4 regions of the Streptomyces boninensis genome follow, and region 3 is predicted to be linked to each of the others. Evidence: riboswitches for the same ligand, from Rfam matches in the RefSeq annotation. Region 3 holds a riboswitch; each other region holds the start of a gene.
The links. A riboswitch is a leader RNA that binds a small molecule or an ion and turns the genes downstream of it on or off. The one in region 3 is predicted to bind cyclic di-AMP.
Positions count from the first base shown of each region.

Region 1: it holds a riboswitch for cyclic di-AMP, as region 3 does, so the genes downstream of both, ACNNMR_RS30255 (LysM peptidoglycan-binding domain-containing protein) here and ACNNMR_RS25355 (M23 family metallopeptidase) in region 3, are expected to answer to the same signal.
Region 2: it holds a riboswitch for cyclic di-AMP, as region 3 does, so the genes downstream of both, ACNNMR_RS09760 (M23 family metallopeptidase) here and ACNNMR_RS25355 (M23 family metallopeptidase) in region 3, are expected to answer to the same signal.
Region 4: it holds a riboswitch for cyclic di-AMP, as region 3 does, so the genes downstream of both, ACNNMR_RS12775 (transglycosylase SLT domain-containing protein) here and ACNNMR_RS25355 (M23 family metallopeptidase) in region 3, are expected to answer to the same signal.

Region 1 covers NZ_CP183837.1:6,577,866-6,581,537, reverse strand. Annotated here, with positions in the region: gene nrtL (ArgS-related anticodon-binding protein NrtL) at 1-44, opposite strand, end outside; gene ACNNMR_RS30265 (response regulator) at 102-521, opposite strand; gene ACNNMR_RS30260 (serine hydrolase) at 641-1,549, opposite strand; cyclic di-AMP (ydaO/yuaA leader) riboswitch at 1,793-1,946, shown strand; gene ACNNMR_RS30255 (LysM peptidoglycan-binding domain-containing protein) at 1,949-2,845, shown strand; gene ACNNMR_RS30250 (hypothetical protein) at 2,855-3,403, opposite strand; gene crcB (fluoride efflux transporter CrcB) at 3,507-3,672, opposite strand, start outside.
Region 2 covers NZ_CP183837.1:2,179,453-2,183,124, reverse strand. Annotated here, with positions in the region: gene ACNNMR_RS09765 (glycoside hydrolase family 3 protein) at 1-1,474, opposite strand, end outside; cyclic di-AMP (ydaO/yuaA leader) riboswitch at 1,840-1,993, shown strand; gene ACNNMR_RS09760 (M23 family metallopeptidase) at 2,003-2,779, shown strand; gene ACNNMR_RS09755 (ArsR/SmtB family transcription factor) at 2,903-3,478, shown strand; gene ACNNMR_RS09750 (MFS transporter) at 3,475-3,672, shown strand, end outside.
Region 3 covers NZ_CP183837.1:5,547,022-5,550,693, reverse strand. Annotated here, with positions in the region: gene ACNNMR_RS25365 (hypothetical protein) at 1-221, opposite strand, end outside; gene ACNNMR_RS25360 (RNA polymerase sigma factor) at 218-784, opposite strand; gene ACNNMR_RS25355 (M23 family metallopeptidase) at 1,128-2,234, opposite strand; cyclic di-AMP (ydaO/yuaA leader) riboswitch at 2,246-2,397, opposite strand; gene ACNNMR_RS25350 (PP2C family protein-serine/threonine phosphatase) at 2,666-3,672, opposite strand, start outside.
Region 4 covers NZ_CP183837.1:2,823,543-2,827,214, reverse strand. Annotated here, with positions in the region: gene ACNNMR_RS12785 (L-talarate/galactarate dehydratase) at 1-482, opposite strand, end outside; gene ACNNMR_RS12780 (SDR family oxidoreductase) at 598-1,392, opposite strand; cyclic di-AMP (ydaO/yuaA leader) riboswitch at 1,742-1,904, shown strand; gene ACNNMR_RS12775 (transglycosylase SLT domain-containing protein) at 1,909-2,661, shown strand; gene ACNNMR_RS12770 (maleylpyruvate isomerase family mycothiol-dependent enzyme) at 2,765-3,571, opposite strand; gene ACNNMR_RS12765 (formylglycine-generating enzyme family protein) at 3,630-3,672, opposite strand, start outside.

The DNA.
Region 1 (3,672 bases), 1.0 Mb from region 3:
CGCAGCGCGCAGCGGACGGTGCGGGAGAGTTCGGCGGGGGTCACGGGGCAAGCGTATTTCAGGGGTGGGGGGCCAGGGCTAACCAGTTTCGCCCGGTGGGATCAGCGCAGGGCGCTCTCGGCGGACTCGGCGCCGTCGGCCGCGGGGCCTTCCGCCCCGGCGCCGCGGCCGTCGCCCGTACTCGCGAGCAGCCGGCGGACCAGGCTGACCAGATCCGCCGGGTCGAATGGCTTGGCCAGGAAGGCGTCGACCGGCGTCGACCGCCCGGCCTCCGCCTCGAGCTGCGTGCAGGCGCTGACGATGGCGATCGGCAGGTCGCGGGTGCGGGCGTCGGCGCGCAGCCGGGCGGCGGTGCACAGGCCGTCGAGGCGCGGCATCGCGATGTCGAGAGTGATCACATCGGGCCGTACGCGATGCACGACCTCCAGGCATTCGGCACCGTCGGCCGCGGTCACGACCTCGAAGCCCTCCAGCTCGAGATTGACCCTGATCAGCTGCCGGATCACCTTGTTGTCGTCCACAACAAGGACCCGACCGGACAAGCCAGGCACAGAGAAAAGGGTAGGTGCGCGACCCCCGCCGCGTCCCGGATTTGCGTACTTCCCCGCGTGCGGGGAGGGGAGTGTGGAAGCGTTTACTGCTATGTGGCCGCAGCCTCAACGGCCGCGTCGACGGCTGTCTCCGCGGCGTGCTCGACCGTCTCGATGCCGTGCTGCCGGGTGGTGTGGCCGTCGGACAGGACCGCGATCAGGTAGGTGTGGCCCGCGCGCTGGGCGCGGCCGATGCTGTTGACGTCCCAGCGGCCGGTGGCGGTGCGCGGCAGCCAGCCGTTCTTGAGCGCCACGGAGCCGTCGGCGGCGCCCGTGACCGCCGCGGATATCCCCCAGCGCTGGTCGGGGACGACGCGGCACATGAGGTCGTCGAGGACGGCCCGGGAGGCGCGCGTGAGCGGGGAGTCGGTGGTGAAGACGGCCTTGAGGAGGCGGAGCTGGTCCGCCGCGGTGGTACGGGTCAGGCCCCAGTGGCCGCCGCTGCCCGGGTCCGTATCGGTCAGGCCCAGGCGCTTGTTGGCGGCGGCGAGGCCCGCGGCGCCGCCGATGGACTGCCAGAGGGCGTCGGCGGCGTCGTTGTCGCTGCGGGTGATCATCGCTTCGGCCAGGCGGGTTTCGGACGCGGAGAGCTTGCGGTGGGCGTCCTGGGCCTTGAGCAGCAGGGCGGCAAGGATGTCGACCTTGGCGATGCTGGCGGTGTCGTACGTGCCGCCGCCGTGCGTGGCGGTGTCGCCGGTGGTGAGGTCCGTAACGGCGAGGGCGTACCGGCCTGATGGGACCGGGAGGGCGGCGAGGGCGGCGTCCACCGTCGCGTCGAGGTCGGGGGTGGGTGTCGGCGAGGGGGACGGATTGTCCGTCTTCCCCGGTGACTTCGGCGACTTCGACGGCTCCGCCGCTTCCGCGGTGCGGGCCGGTGACTGGCATGCCGTACCCGCGGCGAGGGTCAGGAGGGCCAGAAAGGCGGCGGTCGTGAGCGCGATGCGCGGTGAGCGGGACACGCCGGGGAAATTAGGCAGCGCATTTCACAGCCGTCTGGGAGCGGCCTCAACATCGGCTTAAAAACGGAAAGTCGGGAACGCGGGGGACGCATGCGTACCGGAGCAACCACGGAGGGTCAAGGGTCGAGCGTTTGTCCGTGATGTGCTTGTGATCTACCGCCGAGATCTCTTAGTGTCACGGCAGTTCGCACATGCGAGCACCGCGTCCCCCGATCCGCCGAATCCTGCCCGTCGGGGGCCGGCACCGTCGTCTTGCCACCGCAGGGCAGGAGCGGGGGAACCACCGTTCTCCGTCGGGGACTTTCCCGACTAGGGGTGCAGCCGCACCAATTGGCGCGGCCGGGCAGCTCCAGCCCGAACCCGACAGCTCACCTCGCAGGCGCCGGAGAAAGTCCCAGCATGGCCGGTACCGGCACACGCCGCGCACCCAAACAGCGCGTCGGCACCCGACGCGTCGTCACCGTCGCGGGCATAGGCATCGCCCTCCCCGCGCTCGGCACGCTCGCGGCCTCGGCCGCGAACGCGTACACGGTGGAGAAGGGCGACACCCTCTCGGACATCGCGGCGGACCACGGATACGGATCCGACTGGCAGCGGCTGTACGAGGACAACAAGAAGACGGTCGGCGGCGACCCCGACCTGATCCTGCCCGGCCAGGAGCTGGACATCGACGGCAAGGCCAAGGCCCCGGCCGCCAAGCCCAGCTCCTCCGCCGACAAGGCCGCCGACAAGGCCGAGGCCCAGCGGTACGTCACGCACACCGTCGCGGCCGGGGACACGCTCGGGAAGATCGCGGCGAAATACGACGTGCCGGGCGGCTGGCAGCGCGTCTACGCGGACAACAAGGACAAGGTCGGCTCGGATCCCGCCGCGCTGAAGGTGGGCACGAAGCTGAAGGTGGACACCAAGGGCGGGAAGGTCTCGAACCCCGTTCAGCAGGCGTCGGATTCCTCGGGCTCCGGTTCCTCCGGCTCCGGTGGCTCCGGCTCGTCCGCGATCCCCACCACCGAGGCGGGCATGAAGGCCGCGGCGCAGAAGCTGATGCCGGCGGACCAGTTCACCTGCTTCAGCAACATCGTGGAGCGGGAAAGCGGCTGGAACCACAAGGCGACGAACCCGTCCTCGGGCGCGTACGGCCTGGTGCAGGCGCTGCCCGGCTCCAAGATGGCGTCCGCGGGCGCCGACTGGCGGACGAACCCGGTCACGCAGATCAAGTGGGGCCTGACCTACATGAACGAGCGCTACGACAGCCCGTGCGGCGCCTGGGAGTTCTGGCAGGCGAACAGGTGGTACTGAGCGCCTGACCTACTCGTCGAGGTAGGCGTCCAGCGCCTCGTCCAGTGAGGTCGTCCACTCGTTGAGGGCGGCCTTGCTGGACGCGGCCACCTCGGCCGGGTATTCGCGCCGGCGGCGGGTGTGCACGGTGACGGTGAGCCGGCGGCCGAAGCGCGAGGTGGCCCACTCGACGGCGCCGATCTCGTCCCAGCCGAAGTCCGCCTCGGTGTCGTCGAGGGTGAAGCGGACGCCGTCGGCGTCGACGGCGATGGAGCCGCGGCGGTCGGAGGCCTCGAAGGCGGGACCGTCGCCGGGCTCGCCGTCGGCCTCATCCTCGTCCGTGGACTCGCCGTCCTCGTCCTCGCCGGCGCTCTCCGCCGCGTCGCCGGCGTCCGCCGCGTCCTCGGCGGCCTCCGCCTCGACGCCGTCGCCGTCCTCGTCCGTCTCCACGCCGGCCTGCGCCTGGTCCTGCGTTTCCGGCTCCGGCTCCTGGTGCGCGGGCACGAGGCCCGGCACCGCGCCCGGGTCGGTGGCGGCGGCGTTCACGGTCGGTATCTTGGTGCCCTTCTTCTCCGTCACAGCGCGCATTATTGCGGATCACCCGCCCGTCCCGTCCAGCCCGGCAGCGCCAAGGCGGCGGAGCCGGAAAAACTCATCGTTCTTTAAGGTGCGGCGTCCGCCGTCAGCCCCAGGCGGCCTCGGCCACCGCCACCCCGACGAACACCGCGCCGAGCCCCGCCACCACGCTCGCGACGGCGTTGGCCGCGGCGTAGAACCGCGCCCCCTCCTCCGCGAGCCGCAGCGTCTCGTACGAGAAGGTCGAATACGTGGTGAGCGCCCCGCACAGC
Region 2 (3,672 bases), 3.4 Mb from region 3:
GGTCGGCCTGAGCCGCCGCGGCGACGGCCTCGTCGATCTTCGCCTGCGCCGGCACCGAGCCGGTCTCCAGCGTGGTGACCGTCTGGCCCCGCGCCGTCAGGCTCTGCCCGATCGCCGTCGTGGCCGGGACGCCCCACCCGGTGACCAGGACCTTCCGCTGCTGCTTCGGCAGCGGGAGCAGGTCACCAGAATTCTTCACCAGCGTCACCGTAGGACGGGTGATCCTCACCGCCTCCGCCGTGTGCGACGAGCTCCCGACCACCCGCTCCGCCCGGTTGACGCTGACGTACGGGTCCCCGTACAGCCCCTGCCGCAGCTTGTGCGCCAGGATCCGTACGACCGAAGCCTCCAGCCGCTTCTCGGTGATGTCGCCGCCGCGCACCGCGGCCGTCACCGCCGCCACCGCCGTGTCCATCTGCGGCGCCAGCACCAGCATGTCCGCGCCCGCCTGGAAGGCCCGTACCGGCGCCACGTCCGGCGGGAACTCGCCCGCCGCGCCCTGCATGTCGAGCGCGTCGGTGACGATCAGGCCCTTGAAGCCGAGCTCGTCGCGGAGCAGGCCGGTGAGGATCTTGTGGGACATCGTGGCCGGGGCGCCGCTGTCGTCCAGCGACTTCACCACGATGTGGGCGGTCATTATCGTTTCGAGGCCGGCGGCGATCGCCGCGCGGAACGGCGGCAGGTCGATGGCGTCGAGCTCGGCCCTGGTGTGCTTGATCTCCGGGAGGCCGAAGTGGCTGTCGACGGCCGTGTCGCCGTGGCCGGGGAAGTGCTTGGCCGCCGAGGCGACGCCGCCGCGGTCGTGGCCGAGGACGGCGGCCGCGGCCATTGGGGCGGCCAGCTTCGCCTCGTCGCTGAAGGAACGTACTCCTATGGCGGTGTTGTCCGGGTTGAGGTTCACGTCCGCGCACGGGCCGTAGTTCTGGTTGATGCCGACCGCGGCCAGTTCGCGGGCGGTGATCTCCGCGGAGCGGTAGGCGTGGGCTAATGAGCGGCCCGAGCCCAGGGCCATGTTGCCGGGGAACTGGGTGGCGGGGGCGGGCATGCGGGTGACGCGGGCGCCGCCCTCCTGGTCGGTGGAGATGACCAGCGGGGTGGCGGCGGGGGCGTCGAGGGCGGCCTTCTGCAGGCCGTTGGTGAGGCCCGCGATCTGGCGTACGCCGGTCATGTTGACGCCGCGGGTGGCGAAGAGAATTACGGCGCCCGGCTGGTATTTGGCGATCACCTCGGCCGGGGTGTTTACCCCGTAAAGGCGGCGGTTGAAGGCCTGCGCGGTGGCGTCGACGGCGTCGGCCGCGGTGCCGCCGACCTCGACCACGAAAAGCTGCCCGATTTGCTGCTCAATGGTCATTCGGCGGGCCAGCGCCCTGGCCCGGGAGGTGTACGAATCGGCCGCGGCGGTGGACGGGCCCGTCATGCCCGCGGTGATGGCGGCGCCTGCGAATCCGGCGAGGACATGTCTGCGAGAAGGCATGAGATCGCTCCTTAGCGAGTACGCGTGCGTGTGCCCTACGGCTGTGCAGCGGGGGGTGGTGGCTGCCGGCTCGGGTCTGCTCCCCCGTGTGGCCGCCAAGGAGAACTCGGCCGCAAATCTGGCAGCGGGTTCTTGGTCATGTCAATGCGTCTGCGCCCTAAACGGGTAAATCGGATCTTGTCCGAGAAGGCCGGGTTATTGCGCTGCAACTCGCCGGTGACCAAGCGGAATTCATGTGTGGGGCTGATGTGATGAGCTTGTAATCAGAGGCTGCAGACCTCTAGCGTTGCGTCCGTTCGAGAACCGAACACCGCAGCGCCGTACCGCCGAATCCTGCCCACGGCACCTGCGGCTCCCCCGGCAGCAACAGCTCACCGCCAGGGCAGGAGCGGGGGACCCACCTTCGCCGTTCCGTCCCCGGACGGCTTGGGGTGAAGCCGCCCGTCATCAGTGCAGCGCGGCCGGGCTATCTCCAGCCCGAACCCGACAGCTCACCTCGCAGGCGTAGGGAGAAGGAGAGCTCACTCCATGACGTCTGCGATAGGCCGTCACCGCGCCCACCGCAAGCCGAGCACCGCCCGCCGCTACGCCGCCCGCGCCGCCGCCGGCGGCGCCACCCTCGCCCTCCCGATCGTGGGTTACTCCGCCACCGGCGCCCTCGCCGCGGAGTCCACCTACACGGTCGAGGCCGGGGACACGCTCTCCACGATCGCCGCCGACGAGGACGTCGACGGCGGCTGGAAGGCCCTCTACGAGAAGAACAAGTCCGTCATCGGCGACGACCCGAACATGATCCAGGTCGGCGACAAGCTGTCCCTGGACACGGGCGACTCCGGCTCCAGCACGGACGCCTCCAATGCCTCGTACGGCACCGGCACCTCCACCGAGGAGGCCGACGCCGTCCTCCCGGTCTCCGACGCCAACCCGACGGCGAAGTTCGAGCAGGCGGGCGGCACCTGGTCCTCCGGCGAGCACAGCGGCCAGGACTGGTCCGTACCCACCGGCACGAAGGTCAAGGCCGCCATCGGCGGCGAGGTCGTCACGGCCGGCTACGACGACTCGTTCGGCTACGAGGTCGTCATCAAGCACGCCAGCGGCGACTACCAGCAGTACGCCCACCTGTCGCAGATCGACGTGAAGGTGGGCGAGAAGGTCGGCACCGGCGACCGCATCGCCCTGTCGGGCGCGACGGGCAACGTCACCGGTCCGCACCTGCACTTCGAGGTCCGCAAGACCGCCGAGTACGGCTCCGCGGTGGACCCGATCTCGTGGCTTGCCGACCATGGGGTGAAGGCGAACTCCTGAGTCGTAGCGGCTCCTGAAAGGCCCGGGCCGGGTGGTGGTCCGGGCCTTTTCGCTGCCGAGTTGTGCAAGAAAAGTTGCGCAAGACATATTGTGCAACTTTCCTTGCCTATCTACGGTGTTGGCGTGCCCTCTCGCATCACTGAACTGGCCAAGCTCAAGGCCTTCACACATCCGTTGCGTATCGACCTGTACCGGCTGCTGCGGCTGCGCGGTGCGGCCACGGCCTCGCAGCTGGCCGAGGAGGTCGACCAGGCGGTGTCGCTGGTCAGCTATCACCTGCGCAAGCTGCACGAGCACGGCTTCATCCGGGACCTGCCCGATCGCGCGCGGGACGGGCGGGAGCGCTGGTGGGGCGTTACGGAGCAGGGTTTCGCGTTCCACGCCAAGGACTTCGACGAGACCCCCGAGGGCGTCGCCGCGCTGGCCGGAGTGACCCGCGAGGTGCTGGCGACCCGCACGGCGCAGTACCGCAACTTCCTCGACCAGCAGGCCGGCTGGGGCAAGGAGTGGACCCGGGCGCACTTCAGCTCGGAGGCCATGGCCCGGCTGACGGCGGCCGAGCTGCAGGAGGTGGCCGACGAGGTCGCGGCGCTCGCCGACCGGTGGGTGGAGCGGGGCAGGGCCGCCGAGGCGGCCGGCGACACCGAGGGGCGGGAGGCCGTCGCGTTCCATCTGTACGGGTTTCCGGTGCGGCCGTGAGCGGGATAGGCGTGAGGGCCGTCGGGGCCGGGGCGCCCCGGCCCGCCTATCGCGACGCCAACGTGCTGCGCTGGCTGTCCGCGTACACGCTGTCGCTGATCGGCGACGGGGTCTACTTCGTCGCGCTCGCCTGGACGGCGGCGAAGGTGGCCGGACCGGCGCAGGTCGGGCTGGTGATGGCGGCCGGTTCGGTG
Region 3 (3,672 bases):
ATCGCTGCCGCTCCCGCGGCCACCGCCGCCACCGTGATCGCAGCAGCGATCAATCGGCCTCGGCTGCCCAAGCGCTGCCTGGGTTCCTCCCCAACCGCCTCCTCACGCACCGCCATCCGTGCCGCCTCGACCACCTCCCCTCGCGGCGGCGCCACCTCCCCCGCCGTCACCAGTTCCGCTGCGCCCGGAAAGTCGAGTACGTCCTTACTCGTCGTCGTCATGAGAGTTCTCCCGTCAGCGGAGTGAGAATTGCGATGCCGGACAGCTCCGCGCGGAGCCGTGTGCGGGCCCGGTGCAGCCGGGAGCGGGCGGTGCCGGCGGGGATGCCGACTACGGCGGCTGCTTCCGTTGGCGTGAGTTGTTCCCAGGCCACCAGCAGGAGTAGTTCGCGTTCCACCGCAGGCAATTCGGCGAGGCTGCGGCGGAGCCGTGGGGCCATCGCCGCCGCGTCCAGGCGGGCGTCCACCGCCTCCCACGGGTCGCCCGGCGAAGACCCGCCTGTGAGACGGTGCGCGCCGCGAGCCGTCTGTTGCCAGTGTTGCACCAGTACGTTCCGCGCTATGCCGAAGAGCCAGGCTCTCGTCGAGCCGCGGGCGGCCACGTACGCGCGACGGCCTGCGAAGGCCCGTAACCACACCTCCGATAGCAGATCGTCGGCCGCCGCGGGAGCCCGGCGCGCGAGATAGCCGTGCAGCGCGGTGGAATGCCGGTCCACCAGGGGCTCGAAGGCCGATGGGTCGCTTACGGAGCGGGCCAACAGGTGGTCGTCGGTGCTGTCATCCATGCCACTCCCCTCCAACAGCCGCCACCACGGCGGCCTCACCCCTACTTGCATTCTGGGGCGGGGAGCGTTCGGGGAGAGCGTCCAAAGACGTATGCAGAAGCCGACGGCCCTGGTGTCGGGGGGTAGGCCACCAGGGCCGCCGGCGGTTTCTGGGGGCGCGGGGAAGCGCCAGCGGGGGACGGGGGTGTTGCGGGGGTGGTCGGCGGGCGGGACAGGGGTGAAGCCCGTCCCGCCTGCCGCCGTTCAGGCAGCGTTGAGCTGCCGCCCACCGGAGCCAAGCGGGGGAAGTTGCTCCGGTGTCGCGCCGTTCCTCAGTGGGACGGACGGGTGTGCGGCCCGGTCGTCAGATCCCCACGCCGTTCTTGCGCAGCCACGGCATCGGGTCGACCGGGTCGCCGCCGCCCGGGCGGACTTCGAGGTGGAGGTGGGGGCCGGTGACGTTGCCGGTCGCGCCTACGCGGCCGATGACGTCGCCGGTCGTGACCTTGCCGCTGGTCTTGATGATGGAGGACTGGTGGCAGTACCAGATCTCCGTACCGTCGTCGAGCGTCAGGATGGTGCGGTAGCCGTACGAACCCGCCCAGCCGGACTCCGTGATGGTGCCGGAGTGCAGGGCCTTGATCGGGGTGCCGGTGGGGGCGGCGAAGTCCTGGCCGGTGTGGGTGGTGGCCCAGTGGGAGCTGGTCTCGCCGAAGGTGGCGGTCAACGTGTAGTTCGAGACCGGGACGATGTACGACGCCGCCAGCTTGCGCAGGCGCTCCGCCTCCGCCTTGCGGCGGGCCTCTTCCTCGGCCTTGCGCTTGGCCTCGATCGCGGCCTTCTTCTTCTCCGCGAGTTCCTTCTTCTTGGCCGCCTCGGCCTCTTCGGTGGCCTTCTGCGCCGCCGAGGCCTGCATGGCGACGCGTTCCTTCTCGTCGGCCTGCGCCTGCTGCGCCTCGGCCTGCTCCATGATGCGGGCGCGCAGCGCCTCGCCGGAGTTGGCCTCGCCGGAGGCGACCTCTTCGCTGCTGAGGCCGGCCTGGGTGAAGGGGGTGGTGGTCTTGGTGCCGGGGGCCGGACCCTCGTCCTCCTGCGACGGCATCAGGTCGCCGACGCCCGGGAGGGATTCGGCGTCCGGGAGGCTGTCGTTGACCTTGCCCGCGACGTCGGAGACCGGGCCCATGTCCGGCATGGATATCGCGACCGGGGGCTTGGACTGCGCCTGGGATATGGAGGATCCCGCGCCGACCGCCGCTATGACACCGACGCCGAGGACCGCACCGCTGCGCGCCATCGAGCCGCGCTGCTTGGCAGGACGACGGCGGCGGGACGACGGGCGGAAGCCGTCGTCGTAACCGGGGTCCCAGTCTTCGTAGGGACCGTCGCTGTATCCCTCGTCATAGCCGTACGGGCCCGGCTCGTAAGGGTCGTACTGAGCCTCGGGACCGGGGCCACGCCTATAGGACGCCACGCGGGCGTACTCCTTTCCTTCCTTCTCGCCTACCGGGTTAGCTGACGGGTTCGGAGCAGGAAGGTCTCCTACGGGCGGCCTCTGGCGGGAGGCTGTCCGATTCACCCCAAGGAAGTTGGTTCCCCGGTTCCCTCGGTGTCGCAATGCATGGTGCTGGTCTTGCTGTTGTTGATCTGGCGTTCGCAGCTTCTGCAGTTGTTTCACTTACGGGATTCGGCGACGGCGCACGGTGCCGCCTCTTGCGGCGGCAGTGACGACCGCGCTGCGTTATCGAACGCTAGTAGAGAGAGGGGTCTGATTCCAAGTCGTTCAGGGGATTGACTCAGCCATCTGACAATGACGTTACGGATATCAGGCGGCAGAAGCGGACAAGTTGCCGCCACCGATGGCTAGAAGTAGGTCACGGCCGTTAAACGATCGTGCGGTACTTGTTATGCGGAGGGCGGGTGATCCGTCACGGTGCGTGATATCGCGAGCAGCGCCGTGTCGTCCGCGGTGAGCCCGCCGGTGTGCCGGGCCACATCCTCTATGAGGCCGTCGAGCAACTCCTCGGGCCCGCGGAAGATCCGACCGCCCAGCCGCTCGTACGGGTCGTAGAAGCACCCGCGCCGGTCCCGCGCCTCGGTGACGCCGTCGGTGAACAGCACGAGGGTGGCGCCGGGCGGGAAGTCCACCTCGACCGTTTCGTCCGGCCAGTGGCCGAGTTCGGTGACGCCGAGGGGCAGGGAGGCCTCCTCGGGCTCCACCTTGTGTACGGAGCCGTCGGCGTGGAGGACGAGGGGGGCGGGGTGGCCGCGGTTCACCACCCGGAGAACGGAGCTGCCCTTGGTGAACTCCGCCAGCACCGCCGTCGTAAAACCCTCGAAGCGGTCAAGTCCCTCCCGCCGCACGCCCTCCCGCAGCAGCGCCGCGTCCAGCCGGGCGGCGAGGCCGGCCTGGTCCGGCTCCTGCTCCGCCGCCTCCCGGAACGCGCCGATCACCACGGCCACCGCCTCCACCGCGCCGAGCCCCTTGCCGCGTACGTCGCCGACGATGGCACGGACGCCGTACGGGGTGTCCTGGACGGCGTACAGGTCGCCGCCGATGCGGGCGTCGGCGTCGGCGGCGATGTAGCGGGCGGCGACGTTCAGGCCGCCGATGCGGTCCTCGGGGGTGGGGAGGACGGCGCGCTGGGCGGTCTCGGAGACGTAGCGGGCGGAGGCGAGGCGGCGGTCGGCGCGGGTGGAGAGGCGGTTGACGATGATGGCGATGAGGCCGATGACGGAGGTCGTCGACATCTCGGTGATCGCGTCGGGCTGGACGGCGGTGCCGTTCCACACGTCGAGACCGATGTCGGTGGCGAGGGTGGCGACGACCACGGCGATGGTGCCGCGCAGCGTGTAGAGGGGCGCGGCGATGAGCGGTGCGGCGGCGAAGAAGGGGGAGGCGGTGAGGCCGG
Region 4 (3,672 bases), 2.7 Mb from region 3:
GTGGCGTTGGCGCAGACCTCGTCGATGGGGGTGTGGAGGAAGCCGCCGGAGGTGTTGTAGCAGCGGACCGAGTCGCGGTGGGCGCCGAGGAGTTTGGCGAGCGGGAGGTTCGCGCGGCGGGCCTTGAGGTCCCACAGGGCGACGTCGAGCGCGGCGATGGCCTGGGTGGCGAGGCCCGTACGGCCGACGGAGGCGCCGGACCAGACCAGCTTCGTCCACAGCCGCCCGATGTCGCTGGGGTCCTCGCCGAGCAGGTCGCCGGCGACCTCCTGCGCGTGGGCGTACTGGCCGCGCCCGCCCGCGCGCTTGGAGTAGCTGAAGCCGAGCCCCTCGTGCCCGTCCTCGGTGGTTATCTCGGCGAAGAGCATCGCCACCTCGGTCATCGGCCGCTGCCGGCCCGTCAGCACCTTGGCGTCGCTGATGGGCGTCGCCAGCGGGAGCGTGACGGAGGAGAGTCGGATGCGGCTGATGCGATCGGGCATGGAAACTCTCCTGTGCATATATGTGAACCGGGGTTGCGTATCTGAATCATGACTAGGCAACCATGGTGAGTCAGGAGAGGGCAAGGGTGCGTCGGCGAACCCGCCGGTCAGCGCGTCAGCGCAAGCCGTGCCGCCGCGCCGTGAGCCGCAGCATCGTCTCCCGCGGGATGAACCGCCGCAGTGTGAAGACCAGCGGCGCATTGCTCCCCACCGCGTACAGCGCCCGCGGCCGCCCGGCCTCGATGGCCTTCAGTACGGTCGCGGCCACCCGCTCCGCCGAGACCCCGCTCTCCTCGTTCGCGTTGAGCGCGGCGAGCATGGTGTCGTATTCGCCCCGGTACGGGGAGTCCGCCGCCACGTACTGCGTGCGCCGCCCGCTGATCCCGGTCGCGATCGAACCCGGCTCCACGGCCGTGACCCCGACCCCGTACTTGGCCACCTCGCCCCGTGCGGCGAACGCGAAGCCCTTGATGGCCGCCTTGGAGGCGACATACGAGGAGCGGTACGCGAGCGGGAAGCTCGCCAGCATCGAGCCGACCATCACCACCCGCCCGTAGCCGCGCTCGCGCATGCCCGGCAGCAGCAGCTGGGTGAGGCGGACGGCGCCGAAGACATTGGTCTGGAAGAGCCGGCGGACCGCGTCGGGCGGCAGCTCCTCGATCGGGCCGCTCTGGCTCTCGCCCGCGTTATTGACCAGGATGTCCACTTTGCCCGCCGCCGCGGCGCAGGCTTCGAGGCTCGCGTCGTCGGTGAGGTCGAGCGGGAGGTAGGTTACGCCGGGCACCGGCTCGGCGACCTTCTCCGGGTCGCGGCTGGTCCCGTACACCGTGTGTCCGCGCTGCACGAGGGCGGCGGCGACGGCGGCACCGATGCCGGAAGAGGCGCCGGTGATGAGGGCGGTCCTGGGCATGTGATTACCTCCCGGTAGGTGGGCGGCAGCCTAATCGCTGCGGGGGTGCACGCCGAGGGCCGCGGGCAGTTGGCCCGCCTCGTAAGTGAATGTCCGTTTTGGGGAGTTCAGGACCAAAGTCGTGACAAGGGTCACTCTGACGAGGTCCGGCGCGGTGGCGCCTTTCCCAGTTTCCCGTCCGTAAGCGGGAGTTGAGCGCGCGCCGCATACCTGTCAATGGTCCTTTCGCGGGGAATCCGGGCGGCGTGAATTGTTTCTTTGAATTCGAGGCTTGTCTCCCTTACGGGTCTCTGCCTAGGGTCGGCGACCAGCCGGACGGACCGCCTAATCCTGCCGCCGCCCGGTACCCGACCAAACACCGCTCACGGCAGGAGCGGGGGAACCAGGTAAGTCGCCGGTCCGGCCATCGGAATGAAACGGCCAGGAACGGCTTGGGGTGAAGTCGCCGAACGGCGGCCGGGCAGCTCCAGCCCGAACCCGACAGCTCACCTCGTAGGCGCCGGAGAGGAATTCGTCATGCCCGCAAAGGGAAAGCACCGCCGTCCCAAGAAGAGTTCGATCGGCCGCGGCATAGCCGTGGCCGGCACCAGCGCCACCGCCCTGGCCCTGCCGCTGATCGGCGCCAATGTCGCGGGCGCCGCGGAAAAGTCCGCCCCGGCCGCTGCCCCCGAGCGCGCCGTGGCCAAGGCCGCCGCGGCCGCGCCGCAGGCGGGCACCGCCACCACCTACGCGGTGGCCAAGGGTGATTCGCTGTCCACCATCGCCCACGAGCACGACGTGGACGGCGGCTGGAAGGCGCTGTACGAGGACAACAAGAAGGCCATCGGCGACAACCCGCGCGTTATCCGCCCGGGCCAGAAGCTGACCGTCGACGGCGCGAAGAAGGCCGCCGAGCCCAAGGCCGACAAGACGTCCGCAAAGCCCGCCGCGGCAAAGCAGGCGAGCTACCCCGACAACCTCGACGGCTGGATCAACGAGGCCCTCTCCATCATGAAGGAGAAGGGAATCCCCGGCTCGTACGACGGAATTCACCGCAACATCATGCGTGAGTCCGGCGGCGACCCGAACGCGCAGAACGGCTGGGACATCAACGCCCAGAACGGCACCCCGTCCAAGGGTCTGCTCCAGGTAATCCAGCCGACCTTCGACGCGTATCACGTCGACGGCACCTCGACCAGCCTCACCGATCCGGTGGCGAACATCGTGGCCGCGAGCAATTACGCGGCCGACCGGTATGGCTCGATCGACAATGTGAACGGTCCGTACTGAGTGATCCGGTAGGGGCGTAGAGACCTGTAGAGACCAAGAGGCGGACGGCTGTTGCTCGGGGGCAGTCGTCCGCCTCTTCGTTTGTCCGGTTACTTGTGTTTGGTTACTTGCGCAGCCAGAAGCTCGTCCGCTCCAGCCACAGCGCCAGCAGCTCCGTATCGCCGTGCGTCTCCAGGTCCGCGATCCTGCGGCGGCCGTACAGCAGCAGCTGCAGGTCGCCGAGCGGGGCGCGCACCGCGACCGCGGCCTTGGTGTGCGTCCGCCGCCAGTACGGCAGTTCGCCGGTGAGGTCGACATACCACTCGGCGGGGTCGTCGCCGCCGGCCGGGTCCGTGCCGTGCAGATGGAGGGTGCGGCCCGGGCCGAGGAGCGGCGGCGCGTCCGCCGGGGCCGCCTCCAGGACGCGGGGGAGGGCGGCGAAGCCCATCCACTCGTCCACCGCGTCCTGCGCCATCACCGGGTCCGCGGCGAACGGGACTTGGGTGGCGAAGGCGGCGTCCGCGGCGTGCACGGTCGTCTCATGCGTCATCCGGCGGGCCCAGAACAGGGCGGTGCCACCCGGCGCGACGGTCCACAGCGGCGCGTCGGGCCCGGCCTCCCGCAGCGCGTCGGTGAGCTGCGCGGCGCCCTCGTCGACCCACTGGTCCAGGGCGGCGGGCGCGGCCGCGCCGCCGGGCGCCGCGACGTCGTAGGTGGCGTCATGGCCGACCGGACCGGTGGCCCGGGTCCGTACGACCTCCGCCGCCCAGCGATGGGTGCCGCCCACATGCCGGGCGAGCTCGATGAGGGTCCAGCCGGGGCAGTCCGGCACCTCGGCCGCGGCGGGGTCGCCGAGCTTCAGCGCGGCCCGCAATGCGTCGGCGCGGGAACGGATTTCGGTGCAGTACGCCTCAAAGCTCACGTCAGTCACGGGTCCACGGTAACCAGACCGACCGACATCGGGAGCTAAGCGGCCTCGGGGAGACGGCTCAGCGCGCGCAGCGGAACCCGATGTTGCCGCCCGAGCTGTCC